Regions from separate parts of the Catenibacterium sp. RTP21428st1_D7_RTP21428_210409 genome, predicted to be linked through region 1. Evidence: riboswitches for the same ligand, from Rfam matches in the RefSeq annotation. Region 1 holds a riboswitch; each other region holds the start of a gene.
What was found. A riboswitch is a leader RNA that binds a small molecule or an ion and turns the genes downstream of it on or off. The one in region 1 is predicted to bind thiamine pyrophosphate.

Region 1 (15,456 bases):
GGCATTAAATGAAACTAAGTAATAAGGTAGCCCTTGTCACTGGAGGGTTAAAAGGTATTGGACGTGCGACAGTGATGGAACTTGCAACTCAAGGTGCAGATATTGCGTTAAATTATCGTGCAAGTGAAAAGAATAAAGTATTAGCTGAAGAATTAGTGAAAGAACTTAAAGATCTTGGTAGAGATGTATTATGTGTTGAAGGTGATATTTCTCATGAAGAGGATGTAGAAAAGATCTTCAAGAGTATCAAGAAGTACTTTGGACATCTTGATATTCTTGTGAATAATGCAGGTATTACAAGAGACCAGTTAATTTTAAGAATGAAAACTGAAGACTTTGATGCCGTTATTAATACAAATCTTAAGGGAACTTATTTATGTATGAAGCAGGCAAGTCGCTTAATGATGAAACAGAAGTCTGGTCATATTATTTCTTTATCTTCTGTCGTAGGTGTGATTGGTAATGCCGGACAGGTTAACTATGCAGCAAGTAAAGCAGGTGTCATTGGTATGACAATGTCTCTAGCAAGAGAATTAGGTCCTAGAGGTGTCACTGTGAATGCAGTAGCTCCTGGATTTATTGAAACTGATATGACAGAAGTATTAAGCGATGAAATTAAAGTTGGTTTAAAGGCATCTATTCCTTTAGGAACACTTGGACATGTAGAAGATGTTGCAAAGACAATCGCATTCCTAGCAAGTGATGATGCAAAGTATATTACAGGACAGACCATTCATGTAGACGGTGGAATGGCTATGTAAGGAGGAGCTTATGACAAAACGTAGAGTAGTAGTTACAGGTATAGGAACAATAAATCCTATTGGACATAATGTGGAAGAAACATGGAAGTCTATTGAAGAAGGTAAGTGCGGTATTGCGCCTATTTCTTTATTTGATACAAAAGATATGAAGGTCACTCTTGCTGGTGAAGTCAAAGACTTTGATGTTACAAAGTATATTGATAAGAAAGAAGCGAAAAAGATGGACCGCTTTATTCAGATGGGTATGATTGCAGCTAAAGAAGCGGTGACTGATAGTGGTCTTGATATCAACAACATTGATTCTCATCGTTTTGGAGTGATTGTATCAAGTGGTATTGGTGGTTTAGGTTCTATTGAAAAGAACTATCAGACAGCAGAAAAGAGAGGTTTTGATAGAGTATCTCCTTTCTTTATTCCTATGACTATTTCTAACTTAGCAGCGGGTCATATTGCGATTGCTTATCATGCACAAGGGTTATGTACCTGCCCAGTGACTGCCTGTGCAGGGGGTACAAATGCGATTGGTGATGCTTTTAGAAATATTCGTGATGGATATCAGGATGTCATGATTGCTGGTGGATGTGAAGCTTCAGTAACTCCTTTAGGTATTGGTGGATTTACTTCTATGAAGGCTTTAAGTGATGCCACTGATCCTAAACGTGCTTCTATTCCTTTTGATAAAGAAAGAAATGGATTTGTCATGGGTGAAGGAGCAGGTATTCTTATTCTTGAAGAATTAGAACATGCCTTAAAGAGAGGCGCACATATTTATGGTGAAATGACTGGTTATGGTGTAAGTTGTGATGCCCATCATATTACTGCCCCACTTCCTAATGGTGAAGGTGGTGCCTATGCAATGCAGAATGCATTAGATGATGCAGGTATCAGTTATGATGTGATTGATTATATTAATGCGCATGGTACTTCTACTCATTTAAATGATTTATGTGAAACTGAAGCGATTAAATCAGTATTTAAGGAACATGTATACAAGCTTGCAGTAAGTTCTACTAAAGGTCATACAGGACATTGTTTAGGGGCTGCAGGAGGTATTGAAGCAGTACTATCAGTATTAGCCTTAAAGCATGACTTTATTCCTCCTACTTTAAATTATCAGGCAAAGGATGAAGAATGTGATTTAAATGTAGTACCAAACGTTGGTGTTAAGAAAGATCTTCATTATGTGATGAGTAATTCATTAGGTTTTGGTGGACATAATGCAAGTATTATATTCAAGGAGTATGACAATGGAACTAAATAGTAATGAAATTGCGAAAATTAATCCTCATCGTTATCCATTTGCGCTTGTAGATCGTATTACTGATTATAAGCCAGGAGAATATGCGAAAGGCATTAAGTGTGTCAGTGTGAATGAAATGCAGTTTATGGGGCATTTCCCTGAGCATCATGTAATGCCAGGTGTATTGATTGTAGAAGCTTTAGCACAGACTGGATGTATTGCGATATTAAGTCAGAAAGAACATCAGGGTAAGATTGTCTTCTTTGCAGGAATCAATAAATGTAAGTTTAAAGGTCAGGTCATTCCTGGAGATGTGATGGAATTAGAATGCACACTCACAAGAATGAGAGGTAAGATCGGTATTGGTGAAGCAAAAGCAACAGTCAATGGTAAAACTGTTGTACAGGCTGAACTCACTTTTGCGATTGGTGACTAATGAAATATATAGAATTTGAAGAAATTGATTCTACTAATACGTATATTCATGATCATTATCAGGAATTAGATGATGATACAATTGTCCGTGCACATTATCAAACTCATGGTCGAGGACGTTCTAATCATATCTGGGAGGCAGAAAAAAATGAACAGCTTCTCTTTAGTTATTATATGAAACAGAACGTGGATCCTTTAAAAGTGTCTGCCATTATGGCTTATGCGATTGTGACAGTTCTAAGAATGAAACAGATCAATGCATTCATTAAGTGGCCAAATGATATATATATAAATAATCAAAAGATTGCAGGTATTCTTGTAGAGACAATTTATGAGAGTACTTTACAGGGTATTATTATTGGGATAGGGTTAAATATTAGTAAGGGTTCTTACTATTCTCTATCTGATGTGATAAATCATCCTATAGATAAAGAAAAGCTGATGTTGAATATTATTGATACATTTAAGAATATGCTTCATATGCCTTTTGCATCTTTATTAGATGGCATGAATCGTCATTCTTATTTAAGAGGTAAGACAATTCCCTATAAAGAGTATGGTTTAGTGAAATTCTTATATCTAGATGAGAATTGTCATCTTGTGATAGAGGATGAAAACAAGAAAAAACATACGATTCTCTTGAATGAATTATCATTAGGTCGTATATAATTAGTCTTCTCAAATATGTGATAAAATTGTAGAATAGAGTCAAGGAGTGGAATTATGGACGCGAAAAAGAATAATTTAATGGATTCTATTAATACAGTTTTTAAACTCGCCATTAAAGTGCAGGAAGATTATATTAAACATAGTCCTTTTCCTGAGTTATCAATGAATGAAATGCATATTATAGAGGCTGTAAGTAAGCAGCAGTTTCCTACTATGACAAATGTTGCAAAGACATTGAAGGTAACTGTAGGAACATTAACTACTAATGTAAAGACTATTGTGAATAAAGGTTTTCTTACAAGAGAACGTTCTTCTGCGGATCATCGTGTCACATATCTACGTATTACTGATAAAGGATATCAGGCATTAGAGGTTCATAACCAGTTCCATAGGGATTTATCTGGACTTTATAGTCAGCATATTCCTGATGAAATGATTGGCTGGGTATATGATACAATAGAGAACGTCATAGAAGACTTAAAAGAATACCAGAAAAAACTTAATAAATAATATAAACCCCTATAGAAGGTGTGATTCTTCTATAGGGGTTTTTTACACTTATTTTCTTAAACCATACCACTGATGTAAAAGAGAAATTAATTCATCCTTATTTGTTGCTTGTACACCAATAGCTTTTAAATCCACATTTTCATCTACCATCACTGATAAAAACGTCTCCATATCTTTCTTGATTTCATCGCTAAGTATCATTCTTGTATTAGGCGAGACCAATTGAGCCAATCGAAATACATCATTCTTGTGTTTCTTAATATTCTTACTATCAATATGTTCACCACATAACTTTCGTTCTGTCAAATCTAACCACGCTTTAGCTTTAAATGCAATTAAACATAGAGGGCTGAGAACTGGTACGCCATCAATAATTAACTGTCCACCTTTTAATAAGTCATAATAATCTTTATTCAAAAGAATAGCAGATAAACTTGATACCTCTTCATCAATTGGTAAGGGTGTAATAATAGAATCATCATCTAAAATCATATAATCTGGATTTCTTGAAAATATCTCTATCATATATGGGTATTGTTTACTCTTAGGACAACTAAATCTATAAAACTGTGCCTTACCTGTACTTTTATTCAAATGTGAATACTTAGCTTCTTTAATATACTCCCAAAATTTCCTGCCAAATTCAACTGTTATAGACTCCACAATTAATACAATATCTATATCCTTAGTTGCTCGAAATGGGAGTTCTTCATTTTCCATTATAACATCACAGGCCGTGCCACCAATAATAACATATTGATTCTCGAACCCTTTAAAGTATTCTTTAAACTTAGCAATTCCATTGACCATTAATCTGTCAGTTCCTTTTCTAGTATGTCTTCTAAGACTTCTTCAATTCTTTCATCTTTATTTTCTTTCAAAGACAATACTATAGAAAGACTATCTGCGATATTTGTATGAGTAAATAATTGAGGATCATAGGCCCATATTTCTACTTTTACCTGTACTTCTGGGTCTATCAATTCATCAATAAGCTGCGTCTTATCAAAGTCCTTTTCATATACTGCATATGTTCTAAAACGGCTTGGATTCAACATACTCATTTCTGATAATGCGGTCTCTCCTGCAAGAACCATATAATCTGTAACCAAAAACTGATTCATATATCCTACTTGACGTACTGGTGTTAAGAGATAGTGTTGAATATGCTCAAACAATTCTTTATGAGAATATTTCGATTCTATTACCTTATTCACACCATCCTTATATACTAAAAATAAATCTGTCATTTCTAATTGTTTAACTGCCCTAGACAGGGTCATTGCGGAAAATGGAAGGCTCTTTGACAGATCTGATACATATACCTTCTTCTCATGATTATACATATAAGCAAGAAATAATAACTGTGTTGAATAGACAAACTTGTCTTTAATCTTTTTTGGTTCCTTTTCATTTACAAGTAATGTACCAATAAAAGGAAGAAAAGTTTGTTTATCTGTTATGAAAGGAATGTGATTCTCAAGAAGACTCTTTCTTCTATAAAATGATATTGTCTTACTATATAATACGACAGGAACATCATCAATTACTCGAATTTTTTGTATTTGTTTTTTGAATGATGGAAGTGTTGGCAGTTCTTCTATCGGTATAATCACAATACAACGTATATTTTCTATATAAGCTGTATAGAATTGATAATTACTCACAATATAGAGAGGTAATATGCTTTTCTTATCCCAAGGTTCATATCTTATAGATAGGCCAAATATATTATCAATCATTGTATAGGTTCCTTTTAACTTAATTTATTTCATTTTAACTTTGCGAATGTTAATATGCAAGTTTTTGAGTTAAATAAAAAAATCCTCCAGATGATATATCTAGAGGATATTCATAAGATATGCCCACCTTCAAGTAATAGATATATAACTCGAAGAAGCAAAATAAATAATATGAGTATAAACCACGCTTTGAATTCTTTCATGCCCTTAACCTCTTAACAGAGATTATACCAGGCAGTTATGGAATTATTGTGTACTTTTAGATATTATGGCCATGATCCATAGGACCACTTCCCTGACCTAAATCTAACATAGCACCTATTGCACCAGAAAGATATGCTTTAGCATGTCTAACTGATTCTTCTAGTGTATAGCCTTTAGCCAAGTTGGATGCAATCGCACTTGATAAAGTACATCCTGTACCATGTGTATTACTGTTGTCTATTCTATGTCCTTTAAACCAAGTACCCTTTTCACCATTGTATAGGTAGTCATTGGCATCATTTAATTGATGTCCACCTTTGACTAATACAGCACAATGATATGTGTCATAAATCTTCTTAGCTGCTATTTCCATATCTTCTACAGTCTTAACTTCCATATCAGTGAGTACTTCTGTTTCTGGAATATTAGGAGTAATGACTTCAGCAATAGAAAGTAATTCTTCCTTTAATGTAGAGATAGCTTCATCACTAATAAGCTTTGCGCCACTTGTCGCAACCATGACTGGATCTACCACAATATGCTTCGCATCATAATGTTTCAACATTTCTACAATAGTATGAATAAGTGCTTTAGAAGACACCATACCAATCTTAACAGCTTCTGGATAGATATCATCAAATACAGCACGAATCTGGCTTTCTAAGAACTCTGGAGTAACATCCATAATATCTGTCACACCCGTTGTATTCTGGGCTGTGAGGGCTGTAATAGCGCTCATACCAAATACTTTATTAGCAAGCATTGTCTTTAAATCTGCTTGTATTCCTGCACCACCACTCGAGTCACTACCGGCAATAGTTAAACATGTATGCATTGTTTCATAAAGTGCATCCACACGCTTCTTTAAATCAATAGTAGCCTGTTTAATATTCTTCTGACCAAATAAAGCACTAATAACCGCAATACCATCAATACCTGTATCTTTAAGTAATAAGCAGTTATCATAACTGATTCCACCAATGGCTACCATTGGAAGATCCACTGTATCCGTCATTTCTTTTAAACGCTTGATACCTAATACTTCCGCATCATCTTTAGAAGATGTAGGGAAAATAGCCCCTATACCTAAATAGTCTGCACCTTGTTCTTTCGCAATTCTTGCTTCTTCTATAGTATGTGCACTTACACCAATGATCTTATCTGGTCCAAGTATTTCTCTTGCCTTCACGCATGCCATATCATCCTGACCCACATGAACACCATCTGCATCTATTTCCTTAGCAAGCATAACATTATCATTAATAATAAATGGTACATCAAATAAACGACATAGTTCTTTAATATTCTTTGCTTCTTCATAGAAAGAGGCTTCATCTAGGTCTTTTTCTCTTAGCTGAAGACAAGTTGCACCACCCATTAAAACATCTCTTACCTGCTCATATAGAGTCTGTTCTCCTGTCCAATGACGATCTGTCACAGCATAGAGTCTCAACATGTCATTATTGAACTTCATATTTACCACTCTTTTCTAGTTCTTCATCAGTCATATTGAATAATGCATCAATTAAATAAGTACGAAGTGTTGCATTACCTTCACCTTCTTTTAATTTAGATGCACCAATTTCACCCGCAATACCCATGGACATAACAGCTGCCGCAGCACTATCTACACTATTTTCTACTGTTAAGAAACAGCCTAAGATACCTGATAACATACATCCAGTACCAGTAATAGCACTCATTTCTTTACATCCATTATTGATCATATAGCACTTATTACCGTCAGTGACATAATCTATAGGACCAGTCACAATAATAATAGTATTGAGTTCTTTTGCGAATGCTTTGATATCGTCAATAAGATCCTGTGAGTTCTTCTGATCTTCTGCAGATGCATCAACACCTTTAGTATGACCTGTACCAGCCATTAAAGTCTTGATTTCTGAAACATTCCCTTTGATGGCATCAAAATGAATCTGAGCGAGTAGATCCTTACATGTATTAGTACGTAAATCAGTCGCACCTGCACCTACTGGATCTAATACAGTAATATGTTTACACGCATTAGATGCCTTACCTGCTTCAAACATAGAAGCAATTTTCACCTGATTGAGAGTCCCAATATTAATATTTAATGCATTACTGATAGAAGTCATCTGTGCCACTTCTGTGATCTCATCTGACATAATAGGACTGCCACCAATTGCAAGAATCGCATTGGCTACATCATTCACTGTTACATAGTTAGTGATGTTGTGTACTAATGGTTTTACTTCTCTTAATTTCTTAATGTAGTTCATATTCTTTTCCTCCATAAAAAAGAGCACGCTGAAAGAGGGTGCTCATAAAATTCCTACGTTGGCATTATCCAAATCAGGTTTCATGGTCAAGACTTATGTCTACTCTCAGCAAATTAGCTCCCATTTCAATTATAATAATATGTTAAAACATTCAGTTATGAAATACAAGGGATTTCATGACCATATACATATTTACTACTCTATTCTAGAGTATTATAATATACACATCATTCTGTTATAGCTTCCCAAAATATATGAGATACTAATGAGCTTCCCCTCATCAAATTCTCTTCTATAATGGAATGTAATCTACCATTTTGGTAGATTTTTTATTTTTAGGCATAAAAAAAACACCGATTACTCGGTGTCTGCATTCAGAATGGTGCGGGTGACAGGACTTGAACCTGCACGCCGAAGCACTAGATCCTAAGTCTAGCGTGTCTGCCAATTTCACCACACCCGCATCAAGATGGTGACTCGCAGGGGATTTGAACCCCTGACCCTCTGATTAAAAGTCAGATGCTCTGCCATCTGAGCTAGCGAGTCACTAATGGTGCCGACTAGAGGACTTGAACCCCCAACCTACTGATTACAAGTCAGTTGCTCTACCAGTTGAGCTAAGTCGGCAAAAAAATGGTGGAGGTTAACGGGCTCGAACCGCTGACCCTCTGCTTGTAAGGCAGATGCTCTCCCAACTGAGCTAAACCTCCATATATGGTGACCGGTACGGGATTCGAACCCGTGAATGCATGCGTGAAAGGCATGTGAGTTAACCGTTTCTCCAACCGGCCACTGGCGCTTGAAGAGGGATTTGAACCCCCGACCGATCGGTTAACAGCCGATTGCTCTACCGCTGAGCTATTCAAGCACTTCAGAATGCTTGTTTATATTACCATGCAGATACGCCTTTTGCAACCCTTTTTTTGAAAAAAATGCATTTTTTTGTGTAGTTTTATTATGTTTAGCCGTTTTAAGCCAAAAAAATAAGATTTTGCTAGGCAAAATCTTATTCGTAGATACCACCGTGACCCCATTTTTCAAATTCAGAGATAGTAACATACTGATTTGAAGCAGGAATCTTTGTAATTTTTACTAAAGCTTTAGTAAGTTCAGAGACAAACTGTTGTTTCTGTTCATCTGCATAATGACCTTTTAAGTACAATGTGATCATCATACAGTTCGCTTCCTGGCCTTTAAAATAAATAAGCTGATTGTCTTCAATATGAATCATGAATGTATCTACTGATTCACCAGGAAATACTGTGATTAACTTTCCTACAGTAGTTTTTAATTCAACTTCCTGAGAAAGAGTCAATGTCTTGTTTGTTCGTAATGCTAAATATGGCATAGTTCATTCTCCTTTACAATTCATGCTATACCATAGTATACAACTTTTTTTGATTTATTACTATATTTATGACTTTTATAATAAATTATGATCTAAACAGTAGTGATACACACCATCTTCTGCTACAGATAAACATATATCATCCGCAATAGCCTTCACATTATCTGTTGCATTCCCCATTGCAACTCCTGTTCCTACTGCTTCTAACATCTCTATATCATTTGTTCCATCACCAAACGCAATAGCTTCACTAGGACTGAAATGATAATACTCTAATACCTTATGTATACCATTACCCTTTCCACCACCTGCTGGAATAATATCCACTGCTCTATTCCACCATGCTGTAATTTGTGCACCTTCTACATTCTTCATTAATGCATCATATTCATTCTCATATCAACCACACATGATCTGATAGATATCTTCATTCACAAGTGTATCAAAGTCTTCTGATACATTTACTTTCTGTTTAGAGAATGCATAATAATCATTTAAGTCTTGATCTGTGCCATTGGCTTTACTATTATCTTTACTTGCAAGAGAGACAGATCTATTAATAGAAGATGCATTATCTATAATTCTTAATACATCTTTATGTGGGATAGGATGACTATACAAAACATGTCCTTCCTTATCAAAACAATAAGACCCATTAAAAGAAAGTATGGCATCAAATGTCACTCCTTCAAAAGTAGGCACACTTAAAGGATGTCTTCCTGTCGCAATACATACCTTTATGTTATTAGCCTGTAATCTTTGTAATGTTTCTATAGTAATATCAGAAACACTGCGTGTTTCCATATTACTTAAAGTTCCATCAATATCAAAAAATGCAATCTTAATCATACCAATCCCTCCATGAATCCATTCTAACATAAAAAGAGAGGTTTACCCTCTCTTAGTCTAACTGTTGACAGAAATCTTTCAGAACTTTATATGATTCCTCTAGTGCTTTCTGCTCATCTTCTTTCATATTTATTTCTACGATTTCCTTAGCTCCTGTCTTATCAATAATAGTAGGAACACTTAGGAAGATATCATTCATACCATACTGCCCATCTAAATGCACAGATACTGGATAAATTCTATTTTCATTGAAGAGAATAGATTTCACGATAGCTGTAGTTGCTGCCGCAATACCATAACATGTATTTCCTTTACGGTTAAAGATCTGCCAGCCATCTTCAATAACAGCATGTCTTAATGTTTCCTTAGTGGCATCCTTAGTACGTTCTGCATTATCCTTTAATACATCTTCTACACTCTTACCACCAATAGTTGCGCTAGACCATGTCACCATTTCTGAATCCCCATGTTCACCACATACATATGCTGATACACTCTTTGCATCTAAATGATACATATCAGCTAAACGACAAGATAATCTTGCACTATCAAGAGTTGTACCACTACCAATTACCTGGTTCTTTGGTAAACCTGATTCCTTCCATGTAATATAACTCATAATATCTACTGGGTTAGATACAATAATAAAGATACCATTGAATCCTGAAGCCATTGTAGAATTTACAATAGACTTAATAATCTTAATACTTGGTGCTAACATCTGTAAACGGTCATGCGAATCTTTAGGCATTGGTGCTGATGCTGTAATGATGACTACATCTGCATCCTTACAATCAGAATAATCCCCTGCTTTTACTTTAATATTTCTATTCATGAAGTAAACTGACTGCTGCATATCTAATGCTTCACCATATGCTTTTTCTTTATTAATATCAATTAATACAATCTCTTCACAAAGTCCCTGGTTAATAATTGAGTAGGCAGTTGTAGCACCTACATTACCTAAACCAACAATAACTACTTTAGAATCCTTAAAACTCATATTAGTTTTTCCTCCTTGAATTGTTAATATTGTAGCACAACTGTCTGATCAAATGTATAATAATTACCAAGAGAGGTTCGAATATGAAAACAAAAGTACTATTAAAAAAGGGTGAAGGCCGTACTATTAATGCAGGCGGTTTATGGATTTATGACAATGAAATAAAAGAGATACATGGACATTTCAAGAATGGGGATATTGTGGATGTATATGCCCATAATGAGTATCCATTAGGAAGAGGTTATATTAACCAGAATTCTAAGATTAGAATTCGTTTAATGACTAGAAATATTAATCAGGAGATTGATTCTGATTTCTTACGTATGAGATTACAGAATGCCTGGGATTATCGTAAAACAACAGTGGATACTTCTAGTTGTCGTCTTGTGTTTGGCGATGCTGATTTCTTGCCAGGTTTAGTAATTGATAAGTTTGAAGATGTATTAGTTGTACAGTCTCTTGCATTAGGTATTGATGCCTTTAAGGAAGAGATTGTAGAACTTATGAAGGATATTCTACTACAGGATGGCATTACTATTAGAGGTGTATATGAACGTAGTGATGCCAAGGAACGTACTAAGGAAGGTATGGAAAGAGTTAAAGGATTTATTGGTGAACCTTTTGATCCTCATATTGATATTGTAGAGAATGGTGTTAAGTATCATATAGATGTCGCAGAAGGACAGAAGACTGGTTTCTTCCTTGATCAGAAATATAATAGACTTGCAATACAGAAATTATGTAAGGATGCAAAGGTACTAGACTGTTTTACTTATATTGGTACTTTTGCACTCAATGCTGGTATTGCAGGAGCTCAAAGTGTTTTAGGTGTGGATGCATCTCAGTTTGCGGTAGATCTTGCAAATGAGAATTCTAAGTTTAATGGTTTAGAGAATACTGTTAAGTTTGAGTGTCATGATGTATTTGATTTCTTGCCAGAATTAGAGGCTCAGGTAGAGTTATTTGATATGGTTATATTAGATCCCCCTGCTTTCACAAAGTCTCGTGCATCTATTAAGAATGCGATTAAAGGCTATCGTGAAATTAATATGAGAGGTATGAAATTAGTAAAAGACGGTGGATATCTGGCTACATGTTCATGTTCTCATTTTATGGACTATGATACATTTACTAAAACTATTGGACAGGCTGCAAAGCTTGTACATAAGAGATTAAGACAGGTAGAATTTAGAACACAGGCTGCAGATCATCCTATTTTGTGGAATGGTGATGAGAATAGCTATTACTTAAAGTTCTATATCTTCCAAGTTGTTGATGAAAAGTAATGAATAGAAAAAAACGGTAATGCTTGATTTATCTAAAGAAACAGCAGAAAATCAGAATTTGAAGCGGAGGTATGTATTATGAATATAGGATTTTGGTCGTGTATAATTTTGGTATTACTATTTCTGATTATAGGTGTGTTATTTGCGATTTTTAAGGAAAAAGCAGCAAAATTTGTTTCAGGATTTAATTCATTTTCTAAAGAAGAACAGGCATTGTATGATAAAGCTCATATCTCTCGTGATATAAGAAATCAGTGCTTTATGTGGGCTATTATAATGTTGGCAGGAGCATTATTATCCTGCTTTTTAACCCCATATATAGCTATACCAACCTATATTATTTGGTTAGTTCTGTTTTTTAGAGAAGTCCACTTTGATAATCATAAAGCGTTTGAAAAATATTTATTAAAGTAAATTCCAGGTTGTTGATAAAAAGTAAGAAAAGATGATGACTCGTTTGGTCATCATCTTTATCAGTTATAACTTACATTTTTGGCTATTTTGTCAGTTATAACTGACAAAATAGAGATTTGCATATGAAATTTAAGTTATATATGTAATATAATATGCGTAGTAACAAGGAAAGGGGGCTGAGATTTATGATTAAACGTGAACTCTATATGAAACGTATACGACCATTTATTGGGTCGAATCTCATTAAAGTGATGACTGGAATTCGTCGTTGTGGGAAATCTGTCATGTTAGAACTAATTAAACAAGAACTTATAGAATCAGGTGTAAATCCAATACAGTTTATCTCCATCAATTTTGAAGACTTAAGCTATTCACATTTACAGACAGCCAAATCTCTTCATGATGAAATTACCGATCGTGCCAAGGATATCGATAGCAAGGTCTATCTCTTTTTTGATGAGATTCAGGAAGTGAAAGATTGGGAGAAGTGCATTAATTCTTTTCGTGTATCATTGGATTGTGATATCTATATCACTGGATCAAACGCAAAGCTATTGTCAGGTGAACTTGCCACTTATTTAGGTGGAAGATATGTAGAGTTTGTCATCTATCCATTTTCTTTTGGAGAATTCATAGAATTATATCGTCCAATCAACCCTGATGCTTCAATCCAACAATGTTTTCAAAAGTATCTCATTACTGGAGGTATGCCCTATCTTGCGAATATTCGTTATGCGGATGAACCTTCTAAACAATATCTTCACGACTTATTTAACTCCGTCCAGCTTAAAGATATTGTGAAATGCAATAAAATACGTGATGTAGATTTACTAGAACGTATTATTGCATATGTCATCGCGAATGTAGGTACAACCTTCTCTGCAAATTCTCTTGCGAAGTTTCTCAAAAGTGAACAACGTACTGTTGCACCAGAAACAATCCTAAACTATATCAAATATTGTTGCGATGCTTATCTGTTCTATCAAGTGAAACGAGTTGATCTACAAGGCAAACAGATACTTTCTACAAATGAAAAGTATTATATTGCAGATCATGGTATCCGTGAAGCTGTTTTTGGAGGCAATATGCGAGATATAAATCTCATTCTAGAAAATATTGTCTATCTTGAATTATTACGTCGAGGCTATAAAGTGACTGTTGGTAAAACAGGAGAAAAAGAAATTGATTTTGTATGTGATAAACATGGTGAAAAGTTGTATGTTCAGGTAACATATCTCTTAGCATCAGAAGATAGAATTAAACGTGAATTTGGTGCATATGATAATATCCGAGACAATTTCCCTAAGTATGTCGTTTCTCTTGATGAATTTGATATGAGCCGAAATGGTATTAAACATCAAAATATTCGTGATTTCCTTTTGGCTGAACAATGGACATAGTAAGAGCAAATCAATCATAGAGTAATAAACCCGTTTTGAATTATTGACAAAATATTCAGAACAACATATATTAATTCTAGTGATCGTTCTGTAGAAACTTGCGAAGCCTACAGGCGGGGGAGAGTTTATATTACTCTCCCTCTTTTTTATTATATGATCATTAATTAGAAATCTCTGTTACTTATAACCAAGAGAAACAAATGATTTCCTATATCCATCAAAATTATGAGAACTCTATAATAACTAAATCAAATACGAGTTCTTTTTGCTATAATTGAGGTAGGAGGTGCCCTATGAATATTATTCAATTTAATCAAGTTAATGGTACAACTATCGATAATATAGAAGGACAAACACGTTTTGGATATGCAATAAGTGATTATGTTGAATTCTATGAATTCCATAAGAACCATAAGGGTTCTATGATATCTTTCTATGATTTTGAGAACGGTAAGGTTATTCAGCCTTTTAAACGCCAGAAGAATGTATTATATGGAAAGCCTGTATTCCTAAACAACTACTTCTATTTCTTACAAGGAGACTACAACAAAGGAATCATTACTCTCTATAAGTATTTACCAGATGAATTATTAGAAACTGTTACAGAGCTTAATATCAAGAAAATAAACACATATAACTTATGTATCATAGGTGAAAATGTGCATATTATAAGTCAAGATGAAGAGTTGGTTTGTTATTATCCGAGAAAGTTCCATTTTAAGATGGATCCGCAGGAGAATGTACTCACTATTGATGACAATAAGATGTACCTATCTAAGTGGATAGAAAATGGATGGGATGATTTCAATGACTGTGCATCAGAGAACTATGAATATTATGAAAAGGTTGTTGTAAGAGATTTGAAAGGACATAAAATATCAGAAGAAAAAGGATGTCTACAGAGGCATAACAATACATGGTGGATATCATGAAAAAGATGGGTGTATTAGTTATTATATTGATATTATTTGGTGTGTATTGTTTTAATTCAAATAAAAAGACCTTAGATCTGCCTGATACATCTAAGGTGGAATTTGGACATGTACATGGTGGTGCAATGACTACTGTCTATGAATGTGATGAAAGTAAAATCTCTTCTTTGATTAAGGATATAGAAGAAAAGTCATCTTATTCAAAAGAGTCAGTAAACGATAACCCAAATGGTGTTGATTATATCAAGGTGAAAATGGATACAAAGACATATTATATCTATGAAAGAAATGGAAAGACTTATATAGAAGAACCTTATAATGGAATATGGAAGATTCCTTCTGACTTATATAAGACTATTAAGAATAATAAAGATAAGCTGATAGTGGAGTACGAAGATTAAT
Region 2 (6,739 bases), on a different contig from region 1:
AACTTTTGACTCTACCCAACCTATCGAATATCATAGCAAAAAACAGGTGAAATGTACATAAACCTCACCTGTTTTTTCCTAAATAAAGCCTTTTTAAGTTATTGTTTTGTTTTTGTATTAAAAAAATGAGCATCGCCTTAAAGCGATGCTCACTTATTTTATAAGTTTAATAATTCTTTTGTATCTCTTGCAATCACTAATTCTTCATCAGTTGGTACTACGAATACCTTGATCTTAGATTCAGGTGCAGAAATTAATCTTTCACCATGACCTTCTACATTAGCCTTATCATCTAATACGATGCCTAATGCTTCTTTTATTAGATTAATAATTGCTTCTCTTGCGATAAAGCTGTTTTCACCAATACCTGCTGTGAATGAAATTGCATCAACATGTCCAAGTTCTACAAAATAAGAACCAATATAATCAGCAACACGTTTTCTAAACATGTTAAAAGCTAATTCGGCTCTTTGGTTACCAGCATCTTTTGCATCAATGATATCTCTCATATCACCAGACACTCCAGATACACCTAATAAACCAGATTCCTTATTCAACATCTTGAATACAGTCTTCATATCATATCCAAGATTTTCAATTAAGTGGTCTACAACAGATGCATCAATATCACCAGAACGAGTTGCCATCATGACACCAGCAAGAGGTGTAAGACCCATTGAAGTATCAATAGATTTACCATCCTTTACAGCACAAAGTGAAGCACCTGCACCTAAATGACATACAATAATATTAGCATGCTCAGGGTTGCCTAATAATTCCTGAGTACGCTTTGATACATAGTAATGAGAAGTACCATGTGCACCATATTTTCTAACTTTGTTTTCTTCATAGAACTTATATGGGATTGGATAAACTGCATTTTCAGGCTTAATAGAGTGATGGAATGCTGTATCGAATACTACAACAGCACCTGCAGTAGGAATAGCTTCCTTAAATGCTTTGATACCAATAATATGTGCAGGGTTATGAAGTGGTGCAAGTGGTGATAATTCATCAATCTTAGCGATCACATCATCATCTACAACACAAGACCCATCAAAATAAGGACCACCTTGTACAACACGATGACCAATACCCTTGATTTCATCTAAATGTTCAACAATCTTCTTTTCAATTAATGTATCAAGTAATACTTGTACTGCTTCCTTGTGAGTAGGAACTGCAAAGACCTTCTTATCTTTAGTACCATTATACTTGATAGTGAAGATTGAATCTTCCATACCGATTCTTTCAATAATACCAGAAGTGATAACACTTTCAGTATTCATTTCAAATAACTGGAACTTCAATGAAGAACTTCCACAGTTAACTGCTAAAACTTTTGACATGCTTATATCCTCCTAAACACCCCTATTATAATCAGAAACCCCTAACATTTCTACTATAAATTTAGATTACGTGACAAAAAGAATGTTCTGTAATATAATCATTACTGCCAGGGGCGCATTTATTGCTGAGATAGGTGAAAGCCTTGTCCCTTAGCATCTGATCTGGGTAATACCAGCGTAGAGAGGCCGTACTTTTTTAGTGACTTCTTTGCGTCATCTTAGTCATTAGAAAGGGGAGATTTATAAATGAATAAGAAGACATTATCCACTAGAGCAATTGCTTATGTTGCGTTATTTATCGCTATGCAGTTAGTTCTAGAAGTACTATTTAAGGTGATTCCAGGACAGCCACAGGGTGGTTCTATTACTTTAAGTTTATTACCAATCGTACTTGCAAGCTATTTAATGGGTGCACAGTATGGAATTATTGTCGGTGTTGGTGCCACTGCTATGCAGTTTGTATTAGGTCTTGCTTTATATTATGGACCTTGGTCTGTTGTATTAGACTATCTTGTACCATTATCAGCACTTGGTATTGCAGGCTTTATTCCTAATTTTAAATCAGGCAAGACTGAAGTTTATACAGGTATTTTTGTAGGAATGATTCTTAAGTTCATTTCACATTTATTATCTGGTGCTGTATTATTTGCAAGCTATGCACCTAAGAACATGAACCCTTGGGTTTATTCATTCTTATACAACATTGGTTATAATGTAGGTACACTTATTTTAACTTATGTAGTATTTGCACTTATTTATCCAAAACTTCAGAAAGCATTTAAGGCTATTTAACAGTGGGAAACCACTGTTTTTTTCAATTAAAAAAGAACGTATAGTTTCTATACGTCCCTTCAGCAAACGGGAATTTGGTGTGTGCTTTATAAATTTTTTCCGATCCACTCAAGTTCGTTCATGGAATCCTTATTTTTTTCAAGTTCATCTCTGGCTGTTGCGTAATATGATTTTTTGAAAAGCATATCCCATGAAAGATATTTTGCCATACAGTCAAACTGCTTATCAATCAGCTCATACTGGATACTGCCTACGGGAGAACCACCTACAACAATTGTACCAACTTTTTTGTTTTTTAACTGCAATCCACGGCAGTAGCACTTATCAATGATAAGTTTCAATTGTGCTGACACTCCCCACCAATAAACTGGTGTAGCAAAAAGAATCATATCTGCGACAGCAATTTTATCAATTGCAGAATTTGTATCATCCTTATCGACGCATCCCTTAGAGCATTGACAGACACCACATCCCTTGCATGGTGCAATGTTGAGTTTGTCAGGTTCAATGATTTCAATTTTATTCTTTTCTGATGCTCCTTTTATAAATGCATTGATTGCTGCCAGCGTATTTCCTTTTCTGGCACTTCCATTAATGATTACAATTTTCATGCGTATATCCTCCAACTTCCGATTTTTAAATCGGAAACTGCACAATATAAGATGCAAGTATGGCTGCAACAGCCACAAATACAAGTCCTTTTCCCTTATAACTAAAAAATACTGCAACTAGAATACCTGCACATGATTCTACTAAGTTTGGTGTAGAGTTAAAGACACCTGGAAAAGTCAAAGCTCCTAATACTGCATAAGGCAAATAATAAAGAGCTGAATTAATAAACTTAGATGTAATCTTCTTTCTAAAGAAAGTAAGTGGTAGAAAACGAGGCAGATAAGTAAAGAGTGCCATCACCAAGACAGCTAGTATCTGATATCTTGTCATGCTTCATCCTCCCTTGGAAATAACCAGGCTCCCATACATGTCGCAATGAGTGTTGCACTAATAAGACGTACACCAGTACTCATGACATTAAATAATGGCACATAAGTAAAGGGTGTATGAACTCCAATAGAAAAGGCAACAGGGAAGTATCCTAATGCGATTGGAATACTTTTCTTCATTCCTTTCATTATTTCATTCATGTTTCATCACCACGAGTATCATAGCACAAATAGAACTTAAAATAAGTGTTCTATTATGAATTTTCTAATTTCTTCTTGATCATCACAGACGTTATAGAATGGTTTACGACAATCCAGTCTTTGAATATCTACTGTACGTAAATCAGTTAACTGCATTCTAGAATGCGTAATCATCCCATGGTCATCTAGGACTGTTAAGTCCTTTTCAAAGTGTGGATTGACTGGTGATGATTCTTTTTTTATGGATGTACAAGGTATAATTAACATCTTATAGCCTAAATCTTTTACAACATAACACCAATGCCCATCCATGAGTTCCTTAGCAAATCCCCTACCGATATTAAAATAAGCCATCTGATGTTCTTTTGGACGCTTATGGACGTGATAATAAGTATCCGATGGTGAACCATCCTTTACAAGTGAACAATAGAAATAAGATAACTGACTTGTTTGATGTAATAAAGAACGTGAATATTTCTCTGCATCATATAAGCCACTCTCATCTAACTTCTTTAAGTATTTCTTCATTTCTTCAATATTTCCTTCTAGATCTTCTTTCATATAAAAATCCCCTCCTACTTATATATATACTTTTAATTTTTTTATATTTCTCCCTAATTTATATATAAAATTATATATAGTTTTCATATTTTTAAAATGTCAACATTGTTGATTGATTTATCACATATCAAGCATATAATAGACACAGTTAAGATAAAGTGATATTAAAAATAGCGCCAGGACTTGTATAAGTTGACGAGGACTAGATTAATCGAACTATTCGGCGGATGGTCTAGAGGCATAGTACTGCCTAAGCGATGAACAAAAACATTGAGTGATCAATGAACAGATTTCATCAGGTACTCCTTTGTTTTAACGTTTTTATTCCACAAAACAAGGAGGACAAGATTATGTGTGGTATTACAGCTTATTGTGGCAATGGTGAAGCCCTACCTTTCTTAATGCAGGGACTCGCAAAATTAGAATATAGAGGATATGACTCTGCAGGTGTAACAGTATTAAATAATGTACTTACAACTGTAAAATGTAAAGGTCGTTTAAAGAACCTTGAAGAAAAGTTAAAGGATCACGAGATGACTGGTCATGTAGGTATTGGTCATACAAGATGGGCAACTCATGGTGTCCCTTCTAACTTAAATTCACATCCTCATACAAATCCAAGTAACACTATTTCTATTGTACACAATGGCATTATTGAAAACTATAGAGAATTAAAGGATATTTTGTTAGAAAAGGGTTATTCATTCCAAAGTGAAACAGATTCAGAAGTTGTTGTTATGTGTTTAGACTATTTCTATGAAGGAGATCTTCTAGAAGCAGTAAAGAAAACATTAAACTGTATTGATGGAAGTTATGCTTTATGTATTGTTTCTACAGAACACCCTGATGAAGTTGTTGTTGCGAAAAAGGCAAGTCCATTAGTTATTGGACATACTGAAGATGCAAGTGTGGCAGCGAGTGATATTCCAGCTTTACTTGCTTATACTAAAGATGTTTATTTCTTAGATGACTTAGAAATGGCTGTATTAAAGAAAGACAGCATTACTTTCTATAATAAAGATGGTAAAGAAATCACTAAAGAAATGACTACTATTCCTTATGATATGGAAGCGGCTCAGAAGAATGGTTTTGATACATATATGTTAAAGGAAATCAATGAACAGCCTCATGTTATTCAAGAAACTTTAAGAGGTCGTATCTTTGAACATTCAATCGTATTAGATGAATTAAAAGATGTTGATTTCAATAAGTTTAATAAGGTTTATTATGTTGCATGTGGTACTGCTTATCATGCAGGATTATGTGGAGCATCTATTCTTGAACGTGCAACACGTTTACCAGTTCTTACTCAGGTAGCAAGTGAATTCCGTTATAATGATCCAATCATTGATGAAAAGACATTATGTATCTTTGTATCACAGTCTGGTGAAACAGCTGATACTCTTGCTGCATTAAAACTTGCTAATGAAAAAGGATGTACAACTATTGCTGTGACTAACGTCTTAGGTTCTACAATTTCTAGAGAGGCACAGCATACACTTTATACTTGTGCAGGACCTGAAATTGCAGTTGCATCTACTAAAGCTTATACAACTCAGTTAGTATTACTTACTTTAATCGCATTATATATTGCAGATAAAAGAGGAGATACTGTAGATACTGATTTAATGGAACAGTTAAATAACCTTCCAGAATATGTATCTAAGTTAATTGATGATGAAGCAATCTTCGAAAACTACGCAAAAGCATTGAAAGATAAACATGACTGCTACTTTATTGGTAGAAGTTTAGATTATGCAAGTGTATTAGAAGGTGCTTTAAAGCTTAAGGAAGTTTCTTATGTACATGCTGACGCTTATATTGCTGGTGAATTAAAGCATGGGCCTATTGCCTTAATTGAACCAGGTACTGTAGTAATTGCAGTAGCCACTCAGCCTCATGTTGCAGCTAAGACTATTTCTAATATTCAAGAAACAATCGCAAGAGGTGCTGAGGTCATCCTATTTACTGTAGAAGGACAGGAAGTCAGTGGTGTAGAAAACATCTATTACTTACCAAATATCAATCCTTTATTACAGAGTGTACTTGTAGCTATCCCATTACAGCTCATTGCATATCATACAGCATGTATTAAGGGTTGTGATGTAGATAAACCTCGTAACCTTGCTAAATCAGTGACTGTAGAATAACGAACGGAGAACTCCGTTCGTTTTTTCTTCACATCAATAATAAAAAAATGTATAATATCTCGTAGGGGTGATAATGTGGAAGAATCAAAAGTAAAAGATTTAACGGCTTATAAGAACCGTTTCGAAGAGGATGCCTCTTCATTCAGCGAATTCCAGGCACGTGATTTCGTTAAAGAATTAAAGAATCAGGGTAAGACTGATGAAGCTATTGAAGTAGGAAGAACATTCCTTGAAATGGCACCAGAATTAAAAGGATATATCAATTATTTTGGCTATGCTCTTTATAATAAGTATATCAACATCGATGATGAAGAAATTTCTAAGAACGAAAGTTTATTCTATGGTATCTTAGAAGAAATTGCTAAATATTGTAAGCAGGAGAGATATTCTCCACTTGAAGCTGCAGTCAATAAGGCTATTAAACATGTATTAAAGGCTGATCCAGTAGACTATAAGAAGTTATCTGAATTATTAGACTACTTAGATGCACCTACTCTAGAAGATAAACCATTTGTAAATAAAGATGGTAAAGAATTCGAAAGTAAGAAAGAGAAATGGTATCGTATGAAAGTACGTGCATTATATGAACTTGAATCATATAGAGCATGTGTTGAAACTGCGAACATTGCTTTCACTTATAACTTAAAGTGGCATTATAACAACCTTAATTGGGTTAAATATTATCGTGCAAGCTCTCTAGTTGAACTTGGACGTTATGAAGAAGCTGAAAATGAATTCATCGCTT
Region 3 (8,375 bases), on a different contig from region 1:
CACCTTCTCAAGCTGCTTTAGCACTTGCATCTTGGAATGCAGTGACTACTATTACTAATGCAGTAATTGCGATTGTGATTTCTTCAGCACTTTATTTAGCTTTAGCACCTACATTTAAAAAGAATGGTTTATTAGATAAATTACATACAGTTAAAAAAGACTAATGTAAAAGGACTCATATGAGTCCTTATTTTAGTTTAAGACCATCTTTAAAAGCACGGCCAACAACCTTTCCTAAACCTACATATTGATTATTAAAGGGATCAAAAGTAATAGGTTTTACTTTTGATACATCGACTCTTCCTGTTTCATCTAAGACACGTTCATCTACAGATACATTGACAATTTCACCCTTCATTATTTCTGTATCTAAATCATAGTCCTTGAGACGACATTCTAGACATATAAGTAATTCATTGATAATAGGTGCATGTACTTTACTAGATGGCGTATAAGTAAAACCTGCTTTTTCTAGCTTATTGGGTTCCTTATGCCCTGATACAACGCCTACATAATCACACGCTACTACATGATCCTCATCTGCAATACTGACAGTAAAAGCCTGTGTTTTTAAGATATTCTGGACTGTTTTATGTCCACTAGAAAGACTCAATGAAATTTCCATTGTATCGCTAATGCCACCCCATGCTGCGTTCATTAAATCAGGATGATCATCCTTATCAAAGCTCCCAATCATATAGACAGGCTGTGGATAAGTAAGTGCACGTGCACCAAAATCTTTTCTCATTTCTTTTGTCTCCTTTTTAATATTTTCATAGCAGTTTGATAAAGTGCATCATCAGAAAGATTATTGATTCTCTCCGCTTTTATATAAGTAGGATAATCATCGATATCAGGATCATCACCACATATATCAATACCGATTACTTCACAGTTTCTTAAGAAGTGCGCTAATACATCCTCTAACATCCCCAGTGACATATCTCCTTGATTCCAGTTCGTCATGGCATATCTTTCATCTAGAACATCCTTATCTATAGAGATATAGACTGGATACTTGGTTTCAAGAGGAATAGTAGCACCTTGTTCAAGTTCTTCTATACTGAAACTTAATACTTTATTCTGTTCCGCTGATTTTAAATCATGTTTACTTGGTCCTATTAAGTATAAACGATGAAGGAAAGGGTTTTGTAAAGCTTTTTTAGCCCAATTCCCACAGCTAAGCATATCTCCTACAATAGAAGATTGCATGTCTGTATGATGATCAATCAAAACAAGATCAAAAGGTTCATGGATAAAATCAGTCATCAATTTAGTGATGTAATGATAATCACCTGAATCAATAAAATGAATACCAGAAATACCATTCTTGCTTATCATCTCTTTTAATTGTTTTTCTGCCTGCTCGTCACAGAATAAGCGTGTTCCTTCAATGTCACTACAATCATAATAAGTTAACTGTGGATAATCCCCTTTATAGGAATGAGTAAAATCAAATACATAGTTACGCATCTTTATCACCTGTTGATAATTATAGTCTTTATTTAGCACTTGTCAAATTTGACTGCTAAAAAAGAGATAGCCACAGCTATCTCTTGAGTATTATAATTCTTCACCGTTTGTTTCAATAACGTGTTTATACCAGTAAAATGATTTCTTCTTACTTCTAGAAAAGTCCCCTTCATGGTTATTATTATAGTTAACATAGATGAAACCATAACGTTTATCATATTCACCAGTAGAAGCAGATACGATATCAAATGGAGACCACATAGTATAACCTAAAAGATCAACACCATCATAAGTGACTGCATCTCTCATTGCTTCAATATGTGCCTTTAAGTAATCAATACGATACTGGTCATCTACAGTACCATCTTCTTCTTTCTTATCATAAGCACCAAAACCGTTTTCTACAATCATCATTGGAAGTTCATAACGATCATAGAACCAGTTTAAGCACCAGCGTAATCCTAATGGGTCAATCTGCCATCCCCAGTCAGAAGCCTTTAAGTATTCATTTCTTACAAAGTCTTCACTACAGTAATCAAATGTCTTTTCATTACGTCCCTGATACTTAGTTGCAAATGACATGTAATAAGAGAATCCAATGTAATCTACTTTACCTTCACTTAAGATTTTCTTATCCTCTTCAGTAATGAAATCATATCCTTTTCTTTCAAACTTCTTTAAGATATAGTTTGGATAATGTCCTCTTGCATGTACATCAGTATACCAATATTTCTGATGCATAGCACCTAAGGCATTCATCATATCTTCTGGTTTTGGAGAAGCTGGATAAACACCATTCATACCAATCATACAGCCAACCTTTAAGTCAGGATTGATTTCATGAGCTGCCTTAACTGCAAGTGCTGAAGCGACTAATTCATGATGTGCTGATAAATACATTAAATACTCAGCATCATCACCTTCTTTTAATAATACAGCACCTTCCTGGATTAAGTTATGCTGAGTCGGATCAGCCTGGTTATTGATTTCATTGAATGTCATCCAGTATTTTACTTTATGCTGATATCTTTCAAAACATACCTTTGCGAACTTCACAAACATATCAATGGCTTTACGATTTCTAAATCCTCCATATTCTTTTGCGAGTGCCCAAGGTAATTCAAAATGTGATAATGTAATGACTGGTTCAATACCATATTTTAATAATTCATCAAATACATCATCATAGAACTTTAAACCTTCCTCATTAGGTGTTTCTTCATCTCCTCTTGGGAAGATTCTTGTCCAGGCAATAGAAGTTCTAAATGCCTTGAATCCCATTTCAGCAAGTAATGCGATATCTTCCTTATAATGATGATAGAAGTCTACACCTACATGGTTTGGATAATCTTCTCCAGGAAGAACACCATCTGTTAAACGTCTAGGTGCTCCTGTTACGTTATCTCCCGCTGTTTCTACATCTGTACAGCTGATTCCTTTTCCGCCTTCCTGCCAGGCACCTTCACACTGATGAGCAGCTACTGCGCCACCCCATAAAAAGTCGTCTCTAAACATTGTCTTATCTCCTTTTCTCTTTCTAATAATTATAAATAGAAATGAAAGTAATTTCTATAATTTTCAGAAATAGAGATCAAACTTTCGTAAAAATGTTTCATCTTTACATTATCAGTTCATCAATCCAATAAATAAGTGATATTTTGTTGACAGGATAGTCACAAGATAACACGAAATACTTCTAACAAAAAAATCTATAAACCTATTAACAAGATTTATAGAGCTAATGATATCACTAATACAGTTGGCGACTTCGTCAATACATAAATACGACAAAAAAAAGAAAGTATGAGCATTTATTTATTACTTTCATCTTCCATAATATAAAACAATTTATCGTCTAATTCTTCAGTTGCATATCCTAACTCATTTGGTTCACCATTCTCATAAAATCCATATTCGAGATTCTTATCTAATACATAATTACGTATCTGGTTAAGTTCTGCCTCTTCCAACTCTCTATTTGCGTTAATATATATTCAATCACTTTCTCTTTAGAATATCCATCTTCCGGATTCAAATCTTTCATCAACAATAGTTTATTCAATAATTTGAGATCATCTTCTGGTAATTTATACATTGTTTTCCTCCATATACCAACTTTTCTCTTTATTATTTTATCATAGTTTATAATTTTGAGGATGTTTTCGTTATTACACTATTCGTTTAAAATTTCACAATAATTTTGTAACATTTTTCAATGAAAGCGTTGCATTTTATTTATATAAGATGTAATATACCACTATCAACCAAATAAAAAAAGGGGAGCTGCCGCGACGGCTGAGAAGAAATACGATCGGATTTCGACCCATAAAACCTGATACGGATAATGCCGGCGTAGGAATTTTGTTTTTTTAGGTATACATGCTCAGGTATACCTTTTTTTATTATTTAAAAGGAGAAATTGTATGAGTTACACAACACAAATGGATGCAGCAAGACAGGGTATTATTACACCTGAAATGGAAATTGTAGCTGCAAAAGAATCTATGGATGTAGAAGTGTTACGTGAACATATTGCGAAAGGACATGCTATTATTCCATGTAATAAGAATCATACTTCTATTGATCCGAGTGGTATTGGTTCAATGTTGAAGACTAAGATCAATGTGAACCTAGGTATTTCTAGAGACTGTAAAGACATGGATGTAGAAATTGAAAAAGTGAATAATGCAGTAAAGATGGGTGCTGAATCCATCATGGACTTAAGCTCTTATGGTGATACACGTACTTTTAGAAAGAGATTAACTAAAGAATGTCCTGCTATTATTGGTACAGTCCCTATTTATGATGCTGTTGTTTATTATCATAAAGCTTTAAAAGATATTACCGCAAAAGAATGGTTAGATATTGTAAGAATGCATGCAGAAGATGGTGTGGATTTCATGACTATTCATTGTGGAATCAATAGAGCTATGTATGAACGTTTTAAGAATAATAAGCGTTTAATGAATATTGTTTCTCGTGGTGGCTCTATTATGTTTGCCTGGATGGCTATGACTGGAGAAGAAAATCCATTTTATGAACATTATGATGAAGTATTAGATATCTGCCGTGAATATGATATTACTATGAGCTTAGGTGATGCATGTCGTGCTGGATGTTTGGCTGATGCAACTGATGTGGCTCAGATTGGTGAGTTAGTGACTTTAGGAGAATTAACACAGCGTGCATGGGATAAAGATGTACAGGTGATGATTGAAGGTCCTGGTCATATGCCTTTAAATCAGATTGCCGCTAATATGGAAATACAGAAGACAATCTGTAAAGGTGCACCTTTCTACGTATTAGGCCCTTTAGTTACTGATATTGCCCCTGGTTATGATCATATTACTGCTGCCATCGGTGGTGCTATTGCAGCCACTTATGGTGCATCATTCTTATGTTATGTGACTCCTGCAGAACATCTTCGTCTGCCTAATCTAGATGATGTTAAAGAAGGTATTATTGCATCTAAGATTGCAGCACATGCAGCAGATATAGCGAAGGGTATTCCTGGTGCCATGGAATTAGATAATAAAATGGCATGTGCAAGAAAGAAGCTGGACTGGGAAGAAACATTCAAGTATTCTATTGATCCAGAAAAAGCAAGACGTTATCGTGCTGAAGCAGCACCTGAAAAAGAAGATACATGTTCTATGTGTGGTAACTTCTGTGCCGTTAAGAATATGAACCGTATTCTTGATGGTGAGATTGTAAATATCTTTGATGAATAAGAAAAAAGGCGTAACTCGTATATATGAGTTACGTCTTTTTGTATTAGTCTAAATCAGCACCATTAGATTCGCAGACTTTCTTATACCAGAAGAATGAATCTTTCTTGCTTCTAGAGAAGTCCCCAGTTCCATCATCATGTCTATCTACATAGATGAAACCATAACGTTTCGCATACTGTCCAGTACCTGCAGATACTAAGTCGATTGGTCCCCAAGTTGTATAACCGATTAGTGGTACACCATCTTCGATAGCTTCATCCATTGCTTTAATATGATCTCTGAAGTAATCAATTCTATAAGTATCGTGTACAGAACCATCTTCTTCTACCTTATCGAATGCTCCAAAACCATTTTCTACAACCATTAATGGTGTATGAGGATAACGGTCATGTAGGATATTTAATGTATATCTTAATCCATCCGGGTCAATCTGCCATCCCCAGTCAGAAGCCTTTAAGTAAGGGTTCTTAGCACCTGTTGCAAGGTTACCATTTGTCTTTTCAGCATTTTCATCAACTGTTACACAGTTAGACATATAGTAAGAGAATGTATAGAAGTCAATAACACCTTCTTTAATGATCCTCTTATCTTCTTCAGTAATAAATGAAGTATCAATGCCATGATCCTTGAAATATCTGAACATATATGTTGGATATTCACCACGAACCTGTACATCACCACAGAAGTTATTCTTAAAGTTATCTTCATTAAATGCTGCAAGAATATCTTTTGGATTTGGTGTTAATGGATATAAAGTTGTATGAGCAATCATGTTACCAATCATGAAATCAGGATTGATCTTATGACCTTCTGTTACAACTAATGCACTTGCAACAAACTGATTATGTAATGCTTCAAATGTTTTCTGAGGGTTAGATTTTAATTTGTTTAGTGGAATACGTTCATCAGAGTTTACATCTTCTGGATCCATGATACCTAAACCATAAAGGTCACCTAATCCACCTTCACCCATACATGCGATATTGATTTCGTTGAATGTTAACCAGTATTTAACCTTATCCTTATAACGCTTCATACAAGTAGTTGCATACTTAACAAACATATCAATCACTCTTCTATCAGAGAAACCATTGTATTTAGTTACAATGTTCCAAGGAATTTCATAATGACATAAAGTAACTAAAGGTTCAATATTGTGTTTCTTACATTCGTCAAATACCTTGTCATAGAAAGCTAAACCTTCTTCATTAGGTGTTTCATCATCACCATTAGGGAAAATTCTACCCCAGTTAATTGATAATCTGAATACATTCCATCCCATTTCTGCAAATAAAGCAATATCTTCAGCATAATGATGATAGAAATCAATTGCTTCATGGCTTGGATAGAACGCAGTCTTATCAGTCTTTGGTAAGAATGTTCTTGGAGTATTTACATCTCCACCAAGTAACATATCTGGTACTGATAAACCTTTACCATCTTCTAAATAAGCACCTTCACACTGATTGGCAGCAACTGCGCCACCCCATAAAAATCCTTTTGGAAAACCCATTTCCTTTACCTCCGTTCATCTTTTCTGTATGTATTATATACATAATAAAAATCATTATAATTAATTTTCATCAAATGAAATAATTTTTTCACAATGTGAAACAAAAAAGCGCTTAATACCTAATAATATAAACAGTTACTGGAATGATGTTACTGATTTGTTACTAGTTGAGCACCTACATAGTGGCGCATCATATATTTATAACGCTCATTCTAACACTTATTTAACGCTCACTTATGATTCTAATTTTATGGCTTAATAAGCCATTTTTTTATTTTTGATAAGTTCTAACACTCAAAATGAGCGTTAGAAACAACAAAATTAAAACGCAAAAACTATCATTGTTTACTGATATTTTTTATATTATATTTTCATAAAAATATCAATATATATTGACATATGTATAATTTTATGATATACTATAATCAAGAAAGGAGGTAAGGAAAGTGGAAAAGAAGTTAAAAAAAATGCTTCGAATACTGGACCTATTCGAAGCGCTAGTGATTAAAATCATTTCCTTGATTGGTTGGATTTTGATTCTAATCAATTTATTCAACTAAGTAGGTTGAGAGGCTTGTCCTCTCTTCCTATCACTATTATAAAACCACTTTTCAAAGAAAACAATGAAAAAAATAATTTTAAAAGCTATCGAATTGATTGGACTTATTGCAGTATTAGTATTCTTGATTTCAAAATTATTCTAAGGGAGGTATAATCGTGTCAACTGAAGCGCAGAAGAAAGCTAGCGCAAACTATGCTAAGAAGATGACGAAATGTGTCAATCTTGCATTCAATAAAAAAACAGATGCAGACATTCTAGAAAAACTTGATCATGTCGAATCTAAAATGGGTTACATTAAAAAACTTATAAGAGATGATATTGAGAAAGCAAAAAAGGACCAGAGCAATTAAGCCCTGGTCTTTTCTTATGCTTTAAATTGTTGTGTAGTCGAGATTTAGTCGAAATTAAGTCGAAATTTACCTGGTTACATCTTAGTCCCTTTAAGAAGCCAGCTCCAAGTATTCTTCCCAACAATTCCGTCTTGTGTTAATCTTCTATTCTTCTGGAATACTTTAACGGATCTTTCTGTGCCAGCGCCAAAAATTCCATCTGTTGATAATTTAAAACCAACACTGTTCAATCTTTCTTGAATTAACTTTGTAATATTGCCCCTTGCTCCTCTTTTAACAGTGACGCATGCAGCTAAAGTCTTTGGCCCTCTTAAGCCATCAACCGCTAAACCTTTGTGATACTGCGCATTTAGTTCACTTTGTAATCTAGCAACCCAACCATCATAGCCGTTTTTATGCGTTGTGTGGCTCATTTCTGTATGAACAGGTGTATTTGTATTAGTCTCTGGAATTTCCACTGTAGCACCGTTTAAACGTGATTTAAAGGCATTCCACGTTTTATCGTCTAACAGGTTATTGCAGTTAGGGCAAGCCTTACCGTTAACGTCATAATGTCGGATAACTCGACTTAGTGGAATATTGTATTTCCTCATAAGGATTTTACCAAGTTCAATCGCGTTTGCCATTGTAGCTTCTTGAATTGATACAGTGCCGTCTTTTGTTGTGTCACACATCTCGATACTAATAGAGTTAGAGTTAGTACATACTTTATATAAAGGATGATGGCTTGACTGACATTTTCCGCC

Region 2: it holds a riboswitch for thiamine pyrophosphate, as region 1 does, so the genes downstream of both, ABUA27_RS03365 (energy-coupled thiamine transporter ThiT) here and thiM (hydroxyethylthiazole kinase) in region 1, are expected to answer to the same signal.
Region 3: it holds a riboswitch for thiamine pyrophosphate, as region 1 does, so the genes downstream of both, thiC (phosphomethylpyrimidine synthase ThiC) here and thiM (hydroxyethylthiazole kinase) in region 1, are expected to answer to the same signal.

Annotation. Positions count from the first base shown of each region.
Region 1 covers NZ_JBEHVX010000024.1:3,568-19,023, reverse strand. Annotated here, with positions in the region: gene fabD (ACP S-malonyltransferase) at 1-22, shown strand, start outside; gene fabG (3-oxoacyl-[acyl-carrier-protein] reductase) at 9-761, shown strand; gene fabF (beta-ketoacyl-ACP synthase II) at 772-2,022, shown strand; gene fabZ (3-hydroxyacyl-ACP dehydratase FabZ) at 2,009-2,437, shown strand; gene ABUA27_RS05325 (biotin--[acetyl-CoA-carboxylase] ligase) at 2,437-3,105, shown strand; gene ABUA27_RS05320 (MarR family winged helix-turn-helix transcriptional regulator) at 3,160-3,615, shown strand; gene ABUA27_RS05315 (hypothetical protein) at 3,664-4,425, opposite strand; gene ABUA27_RS05310 (MarR family transcriptional regulator) at 4,425-5,357, opposite strand; gene thiD (bifunctional hydroxymethylpyrimidine kinase/phosphomethylpyrimidine kinase) at 5,617-7,035, opposite strand; gene thiM (hydroxyethylthiazole kinase) at 7,022-7,822, opposite strand; TPP riboswitch at 7,856-7,956, opposite strand; tRNA gene ABUA27_RS05295 (tRNA-Leu) at 8,203-8,285, opposite strand; tRNA gene ABUA27_RS05290 (tRNA-Lys) at 8,293-8,368, opposite strand; tRNA gene ABUA27_RS05285 (tRNA-Thr) at 8,374-8,449, opposite strand; tRNA gene ABUA27_RS05280 (tRNA-Val) at 8,457-8,532, opposite strand; tRNA gene ABUA27_RS05275 (tRNA-Glu) at 8,538-8,613, opposite strand; tRNA gene ABUA27_RS05270 (tRNA-Asn) at 8,616-8,690, opposite strand; gene ABUA27_RS05265 (phenylpyruvate tautomerase MIF-related protein) at 8,829-9,170, opposite strand; partial or broken gene ABUA27_RS05260 (HAD family hydrolase) at 9,246-10,019, opposite strand; gene ABUA27_RS05255 (L-lactate dehydrogenase) at 10,072-11,022, opposite strand; gene ABUA27_RS05250 (class I SAM-dependent rRNA methyltransferase) at 11,106-12,308, shown strand; gene ABUA27_RS05245 (DUF3784 domain-containing protein) at 12,387-12,722, shown strand; gene ABUA27_RS05240 (ATP-binding protein) at 12,908-14,122, shown strand; gene ABUA27_RS05235 (hypothetical protein) at 14,416-15,054, shown strand; gene ABUA27_RS05230 (DUF5301 domain-containing protein) at 15,051-15,455, shown strand.
Region 2 covers NZ_JBEHVX010000012.1:30,843-37,581, reverse strand. Annotated here, with positions in the region: gene ABUA27_RS03370 (acetate/propionate family kinase) at 159-1,349, opposite strand; TPP riboswitch at 1,449-1,550, shown strand; gene ABUA27_RS03365 (energy-coupled thiamine transporter ThiT) at 1,596-2,141, shown strand; gene ABUA27_RS03360 (flavodoxin family protein) at 2,228-2,752, opposite strand; gene ABUA27_RS03355 (AzlD domain-containing protein) at 2,778-3,083, opposite strand; gene ABUA27_RS03350 (hypothetical protein) at 3,080-3,283, opposite strand; gene ABUA27_RS03345 (hypothetical protein) at 3,320-3,844, opposite strand; gene glmS (glutamine--fructose-6-phosphate transaminase (isomerizing)) at 4,195-5,994, shown strand; gene ABUA27_RS03335 (hypothetical protein) at 6,070-6,739, shown strand, end outside.
Region 3 covers NZ_JBEHVX010000008.1:534-8,908, forward strand. Annotated here, with positions in the region: gene ABUA27_RS02220 (ECF transporter S component) at 1-164, shown strand, start outside; gene ABUA27_RS02225 (flavin reductase family protein) at 188-748, opposite strand; gene ABUA27_RS02230 (arginase family protein) at 745-1,473, opposite strand; gene ABUA27_RS02235 (6-phospho-beta-glucosidase) at 1,564-2,988, opposite strand; gene ABUA27_RS02240 (hypothetical protein) at 3,285-3,443, opposite strand; TPP riboswitch at 3,740-3,849, shown strand; gene thiC (phosphomethylpyrimidine synthase ThiC) at 3,897-5,204, shown strand; gene ABUA27_RS02250 (glycoside hydrolase family 1 protein) at 5,248-6,717, opposite strand; gene ABUA27_RS02255 (hypothetical protein) at 7,435-7,629, shown strand; gene ABUA27_RS02260 (peptidoglycan recognition protein family protein) at 7,704-8,375, opposite strand, start outside.